3 regions of the Paenibacillus sp. 1-8 genome follow, and region 1 is predicted to be linked to each of the others. Evidence: riboswitches for the same ligand, from Rfam matches in the RefSeq annotation. Region 1 holds a riboswitch; each other region holds the start of a gene.
What was found. A riboswitch is a leader RNA that binds a small molecule or an ion and turns the genes downstream of it on or off. The one in region 1 is predicted to bind cyclic di-GMP.
Positions count from the first base shown of each region.

Region 2: it holds a riboswitch for cyclic di-GMP, as region 1 does, so the genes downstream of both, AC0WRU_RS12930 (non-ribosomal peptide synthetase) here and AC0WRU_RS02565 (transglutaminase family protein) in region 1, are expected to answer to the same signal.
Region 3: it holds a riboswitch for cyclic di-GMP, as region 1 does, so the genes downstream of both, AC0WRU_RS05845 (glycosyl hydrolase) here and AC0WRU_RS02565 (transglutaminase family protein) in region 1, are expected to answer to the same signal.

Region 1 is NZ_CM149995.1:553,648-558,836, forward strand. It holds gene AC0WRU_RS02565 (transglutaminase family protein) at 106-912, opposite strand; cyclic di-GMP riboswitch class I at 926-1,007, opposite strand; cyclic di-GMP riboswitch class I at 1,050-1,131, opposite strand; gene AC0WRU_RS02570 (AraC family transcriptional regulator) at 1,231-2,118, opposite strand; gene AC0WRU_RS02575 (DUF2089 family protein) at 2,993-3,298, shown strand; gene AC0WRU_RS02580 (hypothetical protein) at 3,538-4,152, opposite strand; gene AC0WRU_RS02585 (copper amine oxidase N-terminal domain-containing protein) at 4,700-5,189, shown strand, end outside.
Region 2 is NZ_CM149995.1:2,858,717-2,863,905, reverse strand. It holds gene AC0WRU_RS12940 (type IA DNA topoisomerase) at 1-1,503, shown strand, start outside; gene AC0WRU_RS12935 (aldo/keto reductase) at 1,864-2,874, shown strand; cyclic di-GMP riboswitch class I at 3,439-3,528, shown strand; gene AC0WRU_RS12930 (non-ribosomal peptide synthetase) at 3,640-5,189, shown strand, end outside.
Region 3 is NZ_CM149995.1:1,260,785-1,265,973, reverse strand. It holds gene AC0WRU_RS05850 (hypothetical protein) at 1-808, opposite strand, end outside; gene AC0WRU_RS05845 (glycosyl hydrolase) at 858-2,483, opposite strand; cyclic di-GMP riboswitch class I at 2,464-2,544, opposite strand; gene AC0WRU_RS05840 (sugar phosphate nucleotidyltransferase) at 2,697-4,073, opposite strand; gene AC0WRU_RS05835 (hypothetical protein) at 4,242-4,439, opposite strand; gene AC0WRU_RS05830 (UDP-glucose dehydrogenase family protein) at 4,811-5,189, opposite strand, start outside.

The DNA.
Region 1 (5,189 bases):
TTTAAATGACTGACTAGGTATACAATACCTTCCTTATCTCAACAATTTCTCAACAAGAATAGAAAAAAGCCCTGATCGCAGTGATCAGGGCTTTCTAAAAAAAAATTAATATTGCTTTGTTTTTGTGTATTTGGAGGGTTCTTTGGCCATTGCAAACTTCTGTTTACCGCTTTTTAGAGCGGCATCTACTGTAGTGTCAACGATAACCCATTGATTGTTGATATTGACTTCATTCCAAGCGTGGTAGGTATTCACATAGGAGGATTCGCCCATAACCAGTTTCGTTGGAACATCCACACTTCGAAGCATGGCGGCGAACAGTGAAGCGTATCCATAGCAAATATCTTTTTGCGAAACTAGTGTACGATCAATTTGTGGAAGATAGTCGGGTGATAAGGAAAAAGGTTGGTTGGAATCGTATTTAATATGACTAATGACATACTCGTAAATACGTTTCACCTTTTCATCATCTGTCGTTGCACCCTTGGTTAATTCCTTGGCTTTCCGAATCGCCTGATTCGTATCGCTCCAGTCAATATTTTGAATAGAATTGAGGTATATGGTTTTACTGTCATTCAAATTTAACTGGACCGTTTCTTCACCTATCACTTTATACTGATTGCCAGTTAGCTGTTCCAATAAACGAATGTTATAATTGCCATTGCCCATTTGAAGAGCGAATGCTTCCTCAGGTTTGCTCGAATTCAGATAATAAGAGTATTTCTCCGCATCCTTGGTAATTACGATCTTGGTTTTGACATTGGACTTGACAGGATAACGTATATTAACAATACCGTGGTTTACGTTGTTTTGATTCAGCCATGCCTGACTTTCGGCAGCAAATGCTGTCGTATGTAGGGGGATGGATAATAAAAATACTAAAATTAGTAAAAAAGACGACATTTTCCTCATAGAAAAACTTCCTTTCGGCGGCCAGGCTGCCATCTTAAAAAGAAGGCCCTATAGCTTTGCGTCCCTGCCTTTCGACAGGTTTGCTATTATCGTATAAAGTTTTTCAGGAAAAAAAGACACGACAAAAAGCCTCTCCAACCGGTAGCTGGCTACCATCTTAAAAAAGAAGGCCCTGTAGCTTTGCGTCCCTGCCTTTCGACAGGTTTGCCATTTATCCTGAACAGTCTATATCTATCATTCTATCAGTTAGGCTTCCGATCAGGCAAGCACAATCTCAGATTTTCTCTGTTTTTCGACAAAGTCATCCGATAGATGAGTTTATAGTTTTGCACGATTTCCCCATTTTTTGCGGAAGGAATGTGGGGTTTCTCCGACATGTTCCTTGAATAGGTTGATAAAATGGCTGGTATTGGGAATCCCTACAAACCGTGCGATATCCACAATGGATTCGTCACTGGTTTTAAGCCAGCCTTGAGCCGCTGTGATGCGGACATTAATGAGATAATCGATAGGAGAAAATCCGATCTGTTTCTTGAAGTTTTTAGCGAGATTAAATTTGTTTAACTCAAACATGTCTGCCAGCGAATCCAGCGTAATTCGCTCACTGTAGGATCGATCCAAATATTGCTGAACCTTGCGTATCTCGGTGATCGTATCCTGGTTTACATACGGATGATCGTAAGGGTGCTGCAAAATATACGTCAGCAACTCACCGATGAGTCTGGATGTAAGCAACTCAGCAGAGAAGCTTCTGTCAGATTGTACGTATAACAGGGAACGCAGCTTGTCCGATATGGTGCATGGATCGTTGAGTGATATTACAGGCTTGTTTTGCTTGGCAAATTGTTCGTAGAAATTGTCGATCAGATTGCCGTACACATGTACACTGATAAACTCCCATGCTTCATGACCAGCGGTGCTGTACTGTACGTATTCCTCACAACTAACGAAAAACATATCATGAGGCTTCAATATGTATTTTTTCTCCCGGTACAGTAATTCCCCTTGTCCTGATAACGTAAAAACGAGCAGAAACGAGGTGAGTTCCTTCCGTTCCATGGCATAAGCAGATGTTTTTTTGAAATAACCTATTTCCTGTATATAAAAAAGGGATTGCTTGGCAAAAGCGGAGGGAGTACGTGCAATGACGACTGGATCGCTGCTCCAAGGGGTCCCATTCCTGTTGTTTTTTTGGTCTGTTGTCATATTCAATTCCTTTACAAAAGAGCAAATTTATCAAGCTAATCACTGTTTGTTTAACAAAACAATATGGTGGTTTACACATGATTTCCTATGAATACGGTTTATTTTATCACATCACATAAATGCATGTAGCGAATAATATTTTGAATTATTTTCCATTCGAATTCAGGTGTACTATTATGGTGAAAACAGCCTCGTTTCCTCCATATTTTTAACTCATTCATCCATACGAAAAAGTTAAATCATCTTGAAAAAATTTGGAGATGCCATGGGTTCAATTCATTTCTGGAATAAAATCCAGGAAAGGATGCTAAAGGTATTCTATGCCCATTCCACCTTCCGACGCGCATATCCTTTTGTTTTGAAAAAAATGGGTCTTTGTTCTAGCGAAATAGTTCATTAGGCTTATCATGAAGAAAATTAGATTGGGTCCAATGTTGTGATGTTGTTCACGAACATGTAGATCCAAAAGAGAGATAAATGCGAATATGTGCATACAAAATTACGCAATAAGTGAGCCCACTTGATTGCGCATTTTGTATTCGTTATATAAACTACTTTAGGGAAAATAAACCTAGAAGTTGAAGTTGTCGAGAGTGCTCCAATGCGTTCGTTTTAGCAAGCTCGCATAAATAGTCATTATCATTCAATTTCCCATCAAAAAAACATCCTCACAAACGTATACGTTTGCATCAACTTTTTCTTATCTGTGCCCCTCGAAAGACGATTTGTTTCCGTTGACACGGGACAGTCTATGTTCATACGTTGTTTTTTTACTCGTTTCCTAAATATAATTAAAACAAATAATAAGTATTAACTTTAACATAATTAAAGAATAACATAATATTATAAAAGAAATACCACGTAGGGGGTTTTTATGACAATTAGAATTATCCCTGAATGGATGGTCAATCTTGATGATGAGGACGTAGCATTTATCAAAAACTTCGTTTTGGAATCAGGGTCACTTAAACAGATTGCATCAATATATAAGGTAACATATCCTACAGTAAGACTTCGATTAGATCGTTTAATTCAAAAAATAAACATAACTGAAAATGAGGATAAAGACATATTCGTTTCTCTTATCAAACGATTGGCATTAGATGATCGGATTGATTTTACAACAGCCAAATTACTTGTTAACGAATATAAAAAATCAATAAATAAAGGGGAGAATTAGTATGACGGTTACGTTTTTTTGATAATTTTCTTGATTCTATTTGTCACATTGCTTATTTGGGGGAGCTCAACTTTTAAAACAAAAATCGATTTAAAACGATCTGAGACCCACTTTTATTGGAGAAAAACGACCATTTTAACCCTCTTCAAAAAAACAGGGGGTTTCTCGACAGCCTGAATGAAAATAACTCCATAATTATATGGAGTTATTTTCATTCTTTTACTTTTTAATTGTAAATCTTATGCTCGATCCAAACGAGTTGCCAGCGGGAAGTTTTGTAAAACATAGAAATGATCTGCACTGCCTGCGTCACCCAAAACGCGCGAAGCAGTTGTGGACAAACTTGAAGTCCAAGCTTTGTACTGTGTACCCGCAGTGTCCATGCGAAGCTGCGGAGAAGAGTAAGTAGCTTGACTGAATGTGTTAAAGCCACTGTCTTCCACACCGTGTACCAGCTTTACTGTGTTGTAAGTGCTCAGTCGCTTCAAAGCGTCAGCCGTTGCGGTAACTTCGGTAGCCCAGTCGATAGGCTTGCTATTAATGTACAACGTTGCTTTTTTGGTGCCGTGGTTATACACGAGTTTCATATCAACCGTTTGTCCTGGACTCAGGAAGGATACAGGTCTGGAACGTACACCTTCTTTATCGGCGTCAACGACACCGTTGATGAATACTTTGAAGCCTACACCAGCCTTGTAGGAAATACCGGCTTCAATTGCGGATTTACCAATTCCCATGTACCAGTCAACATATCCATCGTTAGTATGAATACTGGAAGGGATAGTAAGCTTTGCTGTCAATCCTGTGTAATTGGCTGCGGTTGTCTCTGCAACGATTCCTGCGTGTCTGTTCATATTAATATCTACTCCTTATAATGTTTTTTGAGAAGATTTTTTACTGTTTTCTCTTCTCATATATATAGGAGTTTTTTTAATATGTTTTACAACCATACTTCAAAACTTGTTGACTATAACTCGAAATAAGCGGTTGACTTCCCAAATAAATGTTTTTAAGAGATTAGAACCATAATCAGTTTAAGAGTGTTATAGATTGAAATTGTAGCCAGCCGCTAATATATGATATTGAGCTTGTTTTTTGTTTTAACTATTCACATGAATTTAAAAATTCACATAAGAACTGCAAAAGCAAAACGGTTCTCTAAAAACAAAGGCAGTTGCCTTTGTCTATTTATACCTACATTAGTGATAAGGATACTCTAAAAAATTCGCGGAAGGACGCGATGAAAACATCATCCAACCATGCAGTGCACCATATGTGAAATATGATTATGAAGATAGATTGGAAATCACCATATCAAATTTATGAAATTTCCTAGTATGTGTAACTTTTTGGTATAATATACGTCTGAATATACACAATACTATTAAGGAGACTAAAATTATGAATACATTTTCCAAAGCGGCTCTTGCATCTGCAATATCCTTTAGCATGCTTGCCAGCGGTGTTCCTGGCGTTTCTGCGGCAGCTTCCAAGTCAATTATTGTGCAAGTGAATAACGAACCTGTGTCAGGGGATGCAGACCCATATATTGAGAATGGTTCCACGTTGGTGGCATTGAATATGTTAAGATCAATTCCTAGTGTAACGATCAGCTGGAACAACACTTCTAAAACGGTAACTGTAGATAATAACGGAACAAAATCGACACTGGTGGCTGGTAAAAAAGAGGCAATGGTAGGTGGGAAAAAAGTAACGCTATCTACCTCTTCTGTAATGAAAAAGGGTCGTGTTATGGTACCGTTGCGTTTCATTGCAGATGCGTCCGGATCTCAAGTGTACTGGAATGCTCCAGATCGTACAGTTTACGTAGCTAAACCGACAGAAGATATGCTGAAAGAAATCCAATCTAGCGATATTTCTTTAGCTCGTC
Region 2 (5,189 bases), 2.3 Mb from region 1:
AAAACAGGTAAAATCACCAAATATGATGTGAAGCAGACCAAGGAATATCCGTTCAAGCTGTACGATTTGACGCTGCTTCAACGCGAGGCGAATGCCAAGTATAGTTATTCAGCCAAAAAAACACTGGATGTAGCACAAGCGCTTTATGAGCGGCATAAGGTCATTTCCTATCCGCGTACTAATTCCAACTATGTAACGGAGCAAAATATAGACGGTATGCACAAGGCGCTTCGTATGCTGGGCACAGGTCCTTATGCTGATCTGGTACAGCAAGCGAACCCTAATTTGGTCCATAAACAGAATAAAGCTGTCTGCAATCCATCCCGTGTTGAGGATCACCATGCTATATTACCGACGCTGAAAAGACCGGGAACACTCAGCAAAGAGGAACAAAATGTATATGACCTGATAATCCGCAGGTTTTTGTCACATTTCTTCCCGCCTGCCGAATATAAAATGCATACCGTGATGACTCAGGTGGACAAGCATCTGTTCAAAACAAGCATTAAGGAACTTCTGTCCTTGGGCTGGAAGGTAGTTCTGAGCAAGGCAGATCAGGATAAAGGAAAAAAGAGCAAAGCACCGAAGAAAGAGGAAGAAGAGGAAACGGACGAATGGACGGACAAGAAGTTTGAGATTGATGCAGGTCGTCCGGTGGATTGCACTCGTGCCGAGATGAAAGAGAAAGCCACGCAGCCGCCTAAAAGCTACACTGAGGGCACGTTGCTTAAAGCCATGGAAAGCGCAGGCAAGCAGATGGAGAACGAGGAACTGCGCGAGGTTATGAAGGATGCGGGATTGGGTACGCCGGCGACACGTGCTGCCACGATTGAACGGTTGAAGAAGGTTGGCTACATTGAAATGAAGGGTAAAAAGATCCTCATTACGGATAAGGGTAAAATGGCTATTGACCTGATTCGTCATGCGGGGGTTGACCTGCTTGCCTCGCCGGAAATGACAGGTCAATGGGAACGCCGTTTGCATCAAATTTCCAAGGGGGAAGCTGCCCAGGAAAAGTTTATGGATAACGTTAAAAAGTTTACCTTATCCATCATTGACAAGGTGAGGCAGCAACCACCGGCTCCAGCAAACGCATTTGGTGAGGAAGCAAGAGGCAGACGCTCGGGTAGTAAGGTAGCCGCCCGTAGTGCAGGCGCAAGCAGCTCTGGCGTGAGGGCAGCGCGAGCTTCGTCCGCCGAGCCGTCGGGCACTTCGCCGGGCCAAAGGCAGACTTTAGGCAACTGCCCGCGGTCGAATTGCGGCGGGAGCATTATCGAAGGCCGCAAAGGATATGGATGCAGCCACTACAAGCAAGGCTGCGGCTTCGTCGTCTGGAAGGAATATGCTGGCAAGCAGATTACGGAAACGATGCTCAAGTCTCTGTTGACGAAGGGACAGACACAGTTGTTATCTTTTAAACGCAAGGATGGTTCGACCGTCAAAGCAAGAATTGTTCTGAATGAAGCAGGTACAGGGCAACTTAGCGTTCGTGAGGAAAACTGATACAGGTACAGAGTATGATTTTCGACAGCTTAAAAAAGAAGGCCTTTTCTAGCTGCCATCAGATGATTTCTGAATTCATCAGGAGTCATCTTTTTTATGTTTCGTACACCAAAATTCCCCATAAGAGATGATTCTATAACATTTTATTAAACATTTGTAAGCTTCCAACCGATAAAACAAATAAGGGTTATGCAAGAGTGTTTTTTTAGGTAGTTTATAAAGCAGACTCTATGCATAGCGTTCAAAAAACTTCCCAAAGCGGACTGTGCAAATCAGGAAGAAAAGTTGTGTTATGTGCTTTAAAACGTGAAGGCAATCGTTTCACATGAAAACTTTTTTACGGGAGATGATGGAAGGATCGTGGAAGAGAAAACGGTAAATGTGGCAGGCTCACTGCAATTACGCAAGCTGGGCAACTCGGATTTAAAGCTGTCACCGCTGGGGCTTGGGTGTTGGCAGTTCAGCAATGGAAAAGGGATAGTCGGGAAATTCTGGCCAGTGCTGCGGCGGGAGGATATACGGCAAATCGTTCAGACCAGTTTAGAAGGTGGAGTTAATTGGTTTGATACCGCCGAAGCATACGGTGGCGGACAGTCTGAGCAGCTACTGGCCGGCACGCTGAATGAGATCGGAGGACTGCTCGCGGAACAGGCGAATATCGCTACGAAATGGTGGCCTGCCTTTCGGACCGCAGGCAGTATCACAGCAACGATTGATGAACGTATTCGCCATTTGGATCAACGGACGATTCACCTCTACCAGGTGCATTCGCCTTACTCCTTTGCTTCGGTTGGCGCCGTGATGAATGCGATGGCTAAACTGGTTGCGCAAGGAAAGATTAAATATGTGGGCGTAAGCAACTTTTCCGCGCAACAAATACGTGAAGCCGATCGTGTGCTGCAAGAACACGGCCTTCGCCTAGTTTCGAATCAAGTGAAATACAGCCTACTCGACCGGAGAATCGAACAGAACGGAATTCTGGACACGGCCAAAGAACTCGGCGTGGCGATCATCGCATACTCTCCGCTAATGCAGGGGATCTTAAGTGGGAAATTCCATAAAAATCCTTCTCTGGTCAAGTCGATCAAGGGTCCGCGCAAGTGGACGGCGGCATTCCGGGATTCGGGGCTGCGGAGATCGAAGCCACTGATTGAAACATTGGAACAGCTGGCTCAACAATATAACGTGACGCCAACGCAGATTGCCCTGAATTGGCTGATTAACGCTCACGGAGAGAATGTATTTGCGATACCTGGGGCTTCAAAAGTACATCATGCCGTGGAAAATGTGAAGGCGATGCAGTTTACCTTGACAGTCGGTGAGATTGAGATGGTCAGCCACGTTTCCAACCAAGTGCTGAGATCAAAGTGATCATGGCTCAAATAGTGGAATATTCCGTTCTTCGGGGTGCTACGCTTTGTGACTAGACCTTGGATATATCCTCCGCAGTAAGCTTACTTGCTCTTAATCAGTTGGAGAGGGGGTTCCCTCTTGTTTTCCTGGTTTGATTTTGGCTTTCTCTTAAAAATGTTGGAAAAAGCACGTTTTACTCTTCCGAAGTTGCACTCCAACTGTCCTTCACTCCCCGTGTACACTCACGTCGCTATTTTCGGCGAAACATCGAATGCGAGAGAAGCTTTGAAACGTCATTTTTAGGTGGATCACAAATCCATCATTTTAAAAAAAGCTAAGCCGCTAAAGTTGTGCAGGTTGTTATCTCTGAATCTTGGGGGTGAGAAATTAAGTAATATGAACTGGAGTTGTCGGATGACAGGAATTTAGTGGCTTGCTGATGTGTTTTAATCAGCAGCTAACAACGTATTGTAAAACTATATCAAGGTAAATGTTTTGAGAACTCAAGGTCAGCTCCTACCGAATGCAGGAGGAAGAAGCATAAGAGCATGCTCAAAAGATGTAAAAATATACGAATGTATTTCCCGTTAATCGTAAACACCTCGAAAGTGGTGGACACAAAGCCATGGGTCTAAAGCTGGATTAAACAGCCATGATTGCCAGGTTGCCGAAGGAAACCGGGCGAAGTCTGCTGTCTGTTCCTGTGCTTTTATATATGGGAACAGGCTTCTTTTATTTGTAGGAGTAGAACGCATGAAATGATTAACAATAGGAGGTAATTTTATGCAAACGAGCGTAATAAGTGTCAAGGAGTATCCGTTAAGTTCCTATCAGAAAGATATATGGTTCGAACAGTGCATGTACCCAGCGAAGCCCATTTACAATATCGGTGGGTATGTTGAGGTTAAAGGAAACCTAAATACGGCTATTATTAGGCAGTCCATGCAGTTATTAATCAGGCAAAATGATTCCCTCAGTGCCCGTTTTATCGATAAAAAGGGAGAGCCTTATTTAACATTTTTGCCGGAAGCTGACTATGAAGTTCCGTTTCATGATTTCTCGGTGAAGGAAAACCCAAACTCTTTTTGCATCAATTGGATGAAGAAGGAATTTTTAAAGCCTTTTCAACCAGAGGACTTCTATTTTCAATTTGTTTTGTTGAAAGGTGCCCCGAACACATACTTCATTTTACTTAAAGTTCATCATTTGGTGATCGATGGATGGGGATTTGCTCTCTTAATCAGTCAAATGTTTGACAATTACAATAAATTGGCGCAAGGAAATGGCGAAATGAACAGAACGGTCTATTCCTATGCCGATTTTATTTCCGATAATCAGAATTATCTGAATTCTCCGGCCTTTTTAAAAGACAGGGCGTTCTGGCAGAACAAATATCTGACCATTCCCGAGCCTCTGTTGAGCAGAGGCATGGATATCGATGATGGTGACGGCGATTCCGTTTGGAGTGATCGGCGAACCTTAACTATAACCAAGGCGTTATACAATCAAATGATTGAATTTTGCAAGGAGGAAGGATGCTCGTCGTTCCATTATTTTTTAGGCATACTGTTCCTATATTTCAGCAGGATTTGCAATCGGAACGAAATGGTGATCGGCGTCCCGGTTTTTAATCGGAGCAAAGCGAAATATAAGCAGACTATGGGACATTTCGCCAACGTGCTGCCGCTGCGGATCAGCCCCGAGAAAGATATAAGCTTCAAAGAACTGATCAAGAGCATCAAACGTGAGCTTATGCAATGCTATCGTCATCAGAAAATGTCTTTCGGTGAAATTTACCGGGCGGTTTACGAGAATAGCAATGAGAAAGGCAAACTGTTTGATATATCGCTTTCTTTCGAAGAACAGGAAACGAGAGAAGCATTGATCGGCGCAGCAAGCCGGATTGTAAGTATGCCGCATCATCATGAAAGAAATGCACTCAATCTCCTGATATGGGGACAAGAAGGTGAAGCGGATGTAGCCGTTAATTTTGACTATCAGATACAGGCTTTTGAAAGATTCATCCCCATTGAGAACGTTATCTCCCACTTTGAATATTTATTTGCTCAAGTCATGGAGCAAAGTGAAACTCTTATTTCGCAAATCGAAATCGTGCCAGAGGAAGAAAGGAGTACGCTAGTTCGCGGTCTTAACCATACGGAGGCGGAATATCCGAAGGATCAAACGATCCACGGGTTGTTTGAGGAACGAGCGAAGCAAAGAGCAGATCATCTGGCTTTGGTCTGGGGAGAACAAACGCTGACCTACCGGGAGCTGAACGAGCAGGTGAATCGGCTGGCCATTGTCTTGAGAGAGCGTGGAGTGAAGCCGAA
Region 3 (5,189 bases), 710 kb from region 1:
ACGCAATTCCCAGCCATTTGAGAACATATGGTAAATGTTTAACTGCACCCTCATCATAATAAAATTCTTTATTATTGACATTCGTTCCGGTCAGTATATATTTACCGTGTATCGGCTCGGTCGCAGGTGAAGTTAACGTCTCCAAGCTCAAGTCATCCCAAGTCCACCACACATTTTTATCTTCAGTAGAGGAGCAGTATAGGCAGCGCGCTGTCTTTAGCTTGAGTACGTTAACACCGCTTTGCAATTGCTCTTTAGGTATATATAGCTCGTAATTGCTTTTGAAATTATATGCACTGCCTGTGCCGGCAACCCCGGCAATCTGAATGATGCCAGACAACTGATGATTTGAAAATACAACCATTTGAGGAACGGCTTTGCCCGCATCCAAAATCCGTACACGGAATATCACCCCGTTCGGAGGAACCTGATCGAGCTTGTACTGAAGTGACAGCTCAGGATTCGTGGACGCATTTAGACCGGGAGGAATATCTCCACTGCTGAGCAATACCGGAGCCGCTGTACTTCCTGCTACGGACATCGCTGACGATGTTCCTTTAGCAGACGACTCGGTAGAGGCCGCAGAAATATTGACATTGTCCTTACCGACTACACCCTTAAATTCTGCTGAAGAGTCATCCTGCTGACCGAGCTTCCATATCGGGCTGGCCGCCGCTACTTTATCCGTCTGAAGTTCTTCACTCTTGGGAGGCGTATGAATAAACCAGGCGATCATCGCTATAGCTGCGACCCCCAGTAGCCCGGCCAATACTACTATATACCTTTGGGTCAACCATTTTTTCATCATTGTGTTCCACCCTCTCTCCTCAAAATTTTTGGCGGGGAAAGAGTATATATCAAGGAAGAAACAAAGCGTTGCCGGGGATCACCGCTTTCGCTTCATGCTGACTTTCCCACATCAGACGTGCCATTGCATCGCCTGTTTCATCATAATATTCAACTTTCAGATCTGCTATTTTTCCTGCTTGCAAGGTAATGCTGCCCTTGCGTTCAGTCCAGCTTTGTTTGAACCAACTGTCAATAATCAGCTTGCCGTCTATCCATACACGAATACCATCATCGGATATCGTGGTAAACGTATAGGTCTCACTGTATTGCGGCTTGATTTTGCCCGTCCAGCGGACCGAGAACTGATCAGCCTTCACCTTGGGATCCGGCGAGGAGGCACGCCAGTTATAATCCAGCTTACTGTCTGTCCGAACCAAAACAGCGGTGCCGTCCAGATCCATGCTGTTAAAATATTCACCCCGCACCCCGTTCGCGTAGACCATATCCGGAACGGAAGGCGGGGCTGGTTTACTTACCACTGGCGGAGCCGGAGTTGGATCGTTTGGCCCCGTGTCCGGTACGGTCGGTAGCTCCGTATCAGGTTGTTTCATCGCAGCTAACCCTTCTTTCACATCATCCCGCGTCAAGCTTGCCGAATCATTCATATAATCCTGAATCTGATCCGTCGTGTTATTTTCGGTCAGCATCTTGCCCCAGGTCATGGAATACACCCATTTAGGCTGAGCCTGCATCACCTCGGGACTAGGCACCTCACCGTGTTCCCCAATGGCAATCGGCTTATTCCGTGCCAATCCGAGCAGTTCTTCGTAATGGCTTTGCTTAAAATCATTGCTGTAGATGTCTACAGCCAAAATATCCACTTTGTCATCCCCCGGATATTTCGGGGTATATGGGAAGGTGTACGAATTAGGCGCATTCGGACTCCATACCCACAGCAGATTGTTCAGTTGATGCGTGTTTACAAAACGGTCATACATGATATTCCATAGCTGATTGAAATTGTTTTTGTTTCCCCACCAGAACCAGTCGCCGTTCATCTCGTGGTAAGGTCTCCATAATACCGGAACGCCCGCATCACGAAGCTGCTTTAACGATACAGCGACCTTATCCAGATCGGCAATGAGAAGATTATACTGCGTAGTACCCGGCGTCACGTATTTGTTGAACTCCGCCTGGCTTACTTTCGCCTGCACATTGGCCCAAGTCAGTGGCTTACCCGGCAACGGTTCATGATAAGTCATCGTAACCATGCCGCCAGCTCTACTCCAACGTATGGCGCTATCGACGACATTTTTACGTTGTGCTGCCTCCGTAGCGGCGGACTGGCCGGAGATGGCTCCCATCTCGTAGCCATGTACACCAGCATACGCCTGACTGATTTTTTGGACCTTGTTGCTTAATTCATCCGGACTTTCCAAATAATCATGTTGACCCGTGACCATTTTTTTCCCCGAGATGCTGATCAAATAGCTGTATAGTTCACGGGTCTCAGCAGAAGCGTCCGAATTAACAGGCTGTAATGTGGCAGCATTCGCCACGGACAGAGATTCACCAAAACCGACGGGCAACAAAGAAAAAAGCATAACAACGGGGAGTACACTGCGTATCCATCGATTCACAGGGGTAAAATAGGGGCTCACTCTCGCTCTTCCTTTCGGTAGCCAGGCTGCCATCCTCACGGAAGGCCCTTTAGCTTTGCGTACCTGCCTTTCAACAGGGCTGCGTTTATCGTGGAAGGAGTTTGGATTCCTTCTTACCCTAAGTATCGACTTTTTTTTACCAAAATTTAATAGGTCATGTTCATAAATTTACAGATTTTTGCGTATTTTCGACAGTTCGGGCTAAAAAACTTCATAAATGAGTCTTTTTTCATTTTTACGAAAGATTTATGAAATAAACTGGTGACGGGAAATTTCATCCCAATCCATGCAAAAGCGGACAATATCCTCTTCGACCAGCTCAGAACCTGTCTGTACCTCGATCAATTCCACATCGGTCACGGCCAAAATGCTATGCTTCGTCCCTTCTGGAATGCGAACCACATCACCAGCCCTCACCTTGTGCAGCTTTTCATTCAAAATAATTTCCGCTTCACCGCTAATAATGGTCCAAATTTCACTCCGTTTGAAATGAAGTTGGTAGCTGATATTTTTTCCTTGCAGCACACGGATTCGCTTGGTCAATACCTCGTTGCCCTCGTCATACTTCACATAATCCACTACCCGATAATGCCCCCAACGGCGCTCTTCGTACATTGGACGCTGATTGTGTGCTTTGAGCACTTCCTTGATGCGCGGACTTTCTGCCTTATTAGTCACAAGGATGCCATCCGGGCTGGCAGCTACGATCAGATCATTCGTTCCAATAATCGCCACGGGAATGTCCAGTTCATTGATGAGGCTCGTATTGACACAATCCTCTGTTACTACACCTCTGCCCACTTGCTGATGGGACATTTCTTCCGTCAAGGTGTTCCAGGTACCCAAGTCCTTCCAGAAGCCATCATACGGAAGAACAACGATATCCTTCTCCTTCTCGACTACCGCGTAGTCAAAGCTGATTTTTTCCAGAGAAGAATATTGCTTTTGCATTTCTTCATAGTTCAGCGGCAATCCTTTGGATGCCAAGATATCAAGCAAATAACCTAATTTGAATGCAAAAACCCCGCAGTTCCATAGAGCATTGCGTTCAATCAGACGCTCCGCCTGCTCCCGGTCGGGTTTCTCTTGAAAATGGCTCACTTCACGGTAGCCTGTGCTACCTTGTGTGGCATCGTTTTTCGGTATAATGTAACCGTATTTCTCAGAAGGATAAGAAGGGACAACCCCGATTAACGCAAGCTTGCCTTCACTCTCCTGGAGAGTATGCTCCAACTGGGCGACGGTAGCAAAGAAAGCATCCTCTACATAGGGGTCTACCGGCAATATAGCAACAATTTCATCGGGCGAAACACCAGCGATGGAATATAGATAGGTCGCTGTCAACGCAATGGCGGGAAAGGTATCTCTTCGTTCCGGCTCAACAATGATGCGCGTATCCTGCCCAACCTGACTCTGAATCATTTCGACCTGCGCTCTCCCTGTTGCAATGAACGAGGATTCAGACAAGCCGTTATCCCCCAGTTGTCTCCACACCCGTTGCACCATGGATTCCGAATTCCCCTCCGGACTCTCCAGCACCTTCAAAAATTGTTTGGAACGGGAATCGTTGGACAAAGGCCATAATCTTTTACCGGAACCACCAGACAAAAGTACGAGCTTCATAACTCTCCACTTCCTCTCTATAATTGGGTAGTTGATCGGATGGTGCACGGTTGAGTAGCCCGCTACGGGATGGATTTGATCTTACGATCGCTGTTGGACCGGGATTCACTCGATTATATAAAATCGTATAAAGGTTTGAATCCCGGTCCAAAGGCGAACGCTCCGCTTCTACAGATTCAAATCCATCCCTGCGCTACTCAAATATGCATCATGCCGATCATACCGTGTATTGCAAAAGGCACGACCGGACATGATTAGTCCGGTCAGCCTGTAAACGCGCGTGCACGCGCGCTTGCCTGTCGTGCTTGCAGGCTTCAAGTAACGTTCAGCCCTGCCACGCTTGCCTTCGGTAACCGCTAATACCACTTCAAAAGCTTGCGTATCGCAACTGTAATGGAGGGTCTTAAGCCACAGTAGCGGAGTGGCTCAGCCGCATGGCAGCCTTGATCCGAAGGAGCGGTATCACCGCGCCGCTCCTTCGGATACGCCCTTCCTACCTCCCCCTATAAGGTGGGGGTTAAAAATTGTGACTCCATGCGGTAAAAGTTAGCGGAGCGGGCAGAATTGTTCTGAAGAAGCGGAGCGTTTGCCTTTATCCCCGGATTTTAACCTTTGAATGTTTTATACAATCAAGAAAATCCGGGGGTAACAGCAATCGAAAGAACAATCTGCACGCGCAGCGCCTCCAACACCACCACAGTCACTTTTTAATGTTTCACTTTTAAATCCATCACTTTTTAGGCTTCAACCTTATCTCTGTTCCACCCACTCATCCGCGGACGACCCACAGAGTAGTATTCTAGCCCGGAGCCTTGAATCTGCTCCTCAGTAAATACGTTACGACCGTCAATCAGGACTGGCTTGTGCAAAATGGAAGCCAATTGTACGAGATTGACGTTCTTGAACTCTTCCCAATCGGTCAGCAGGCAGACCGCGTCGCATCCTTCGGCGGCTTGCTGCGGAGAGGAGCACCATACAATATTCGGGTGATCCACGCGCTCCTTGAATTTTTCCATCGCAATCGGATCATACAGCTTCACAATAGCGCCTGCCTGGATCAGCGTTTCGATGATTTCCAGTGCCGGAGCCTCGCGGATATCGTCTGTATTCGGCTTG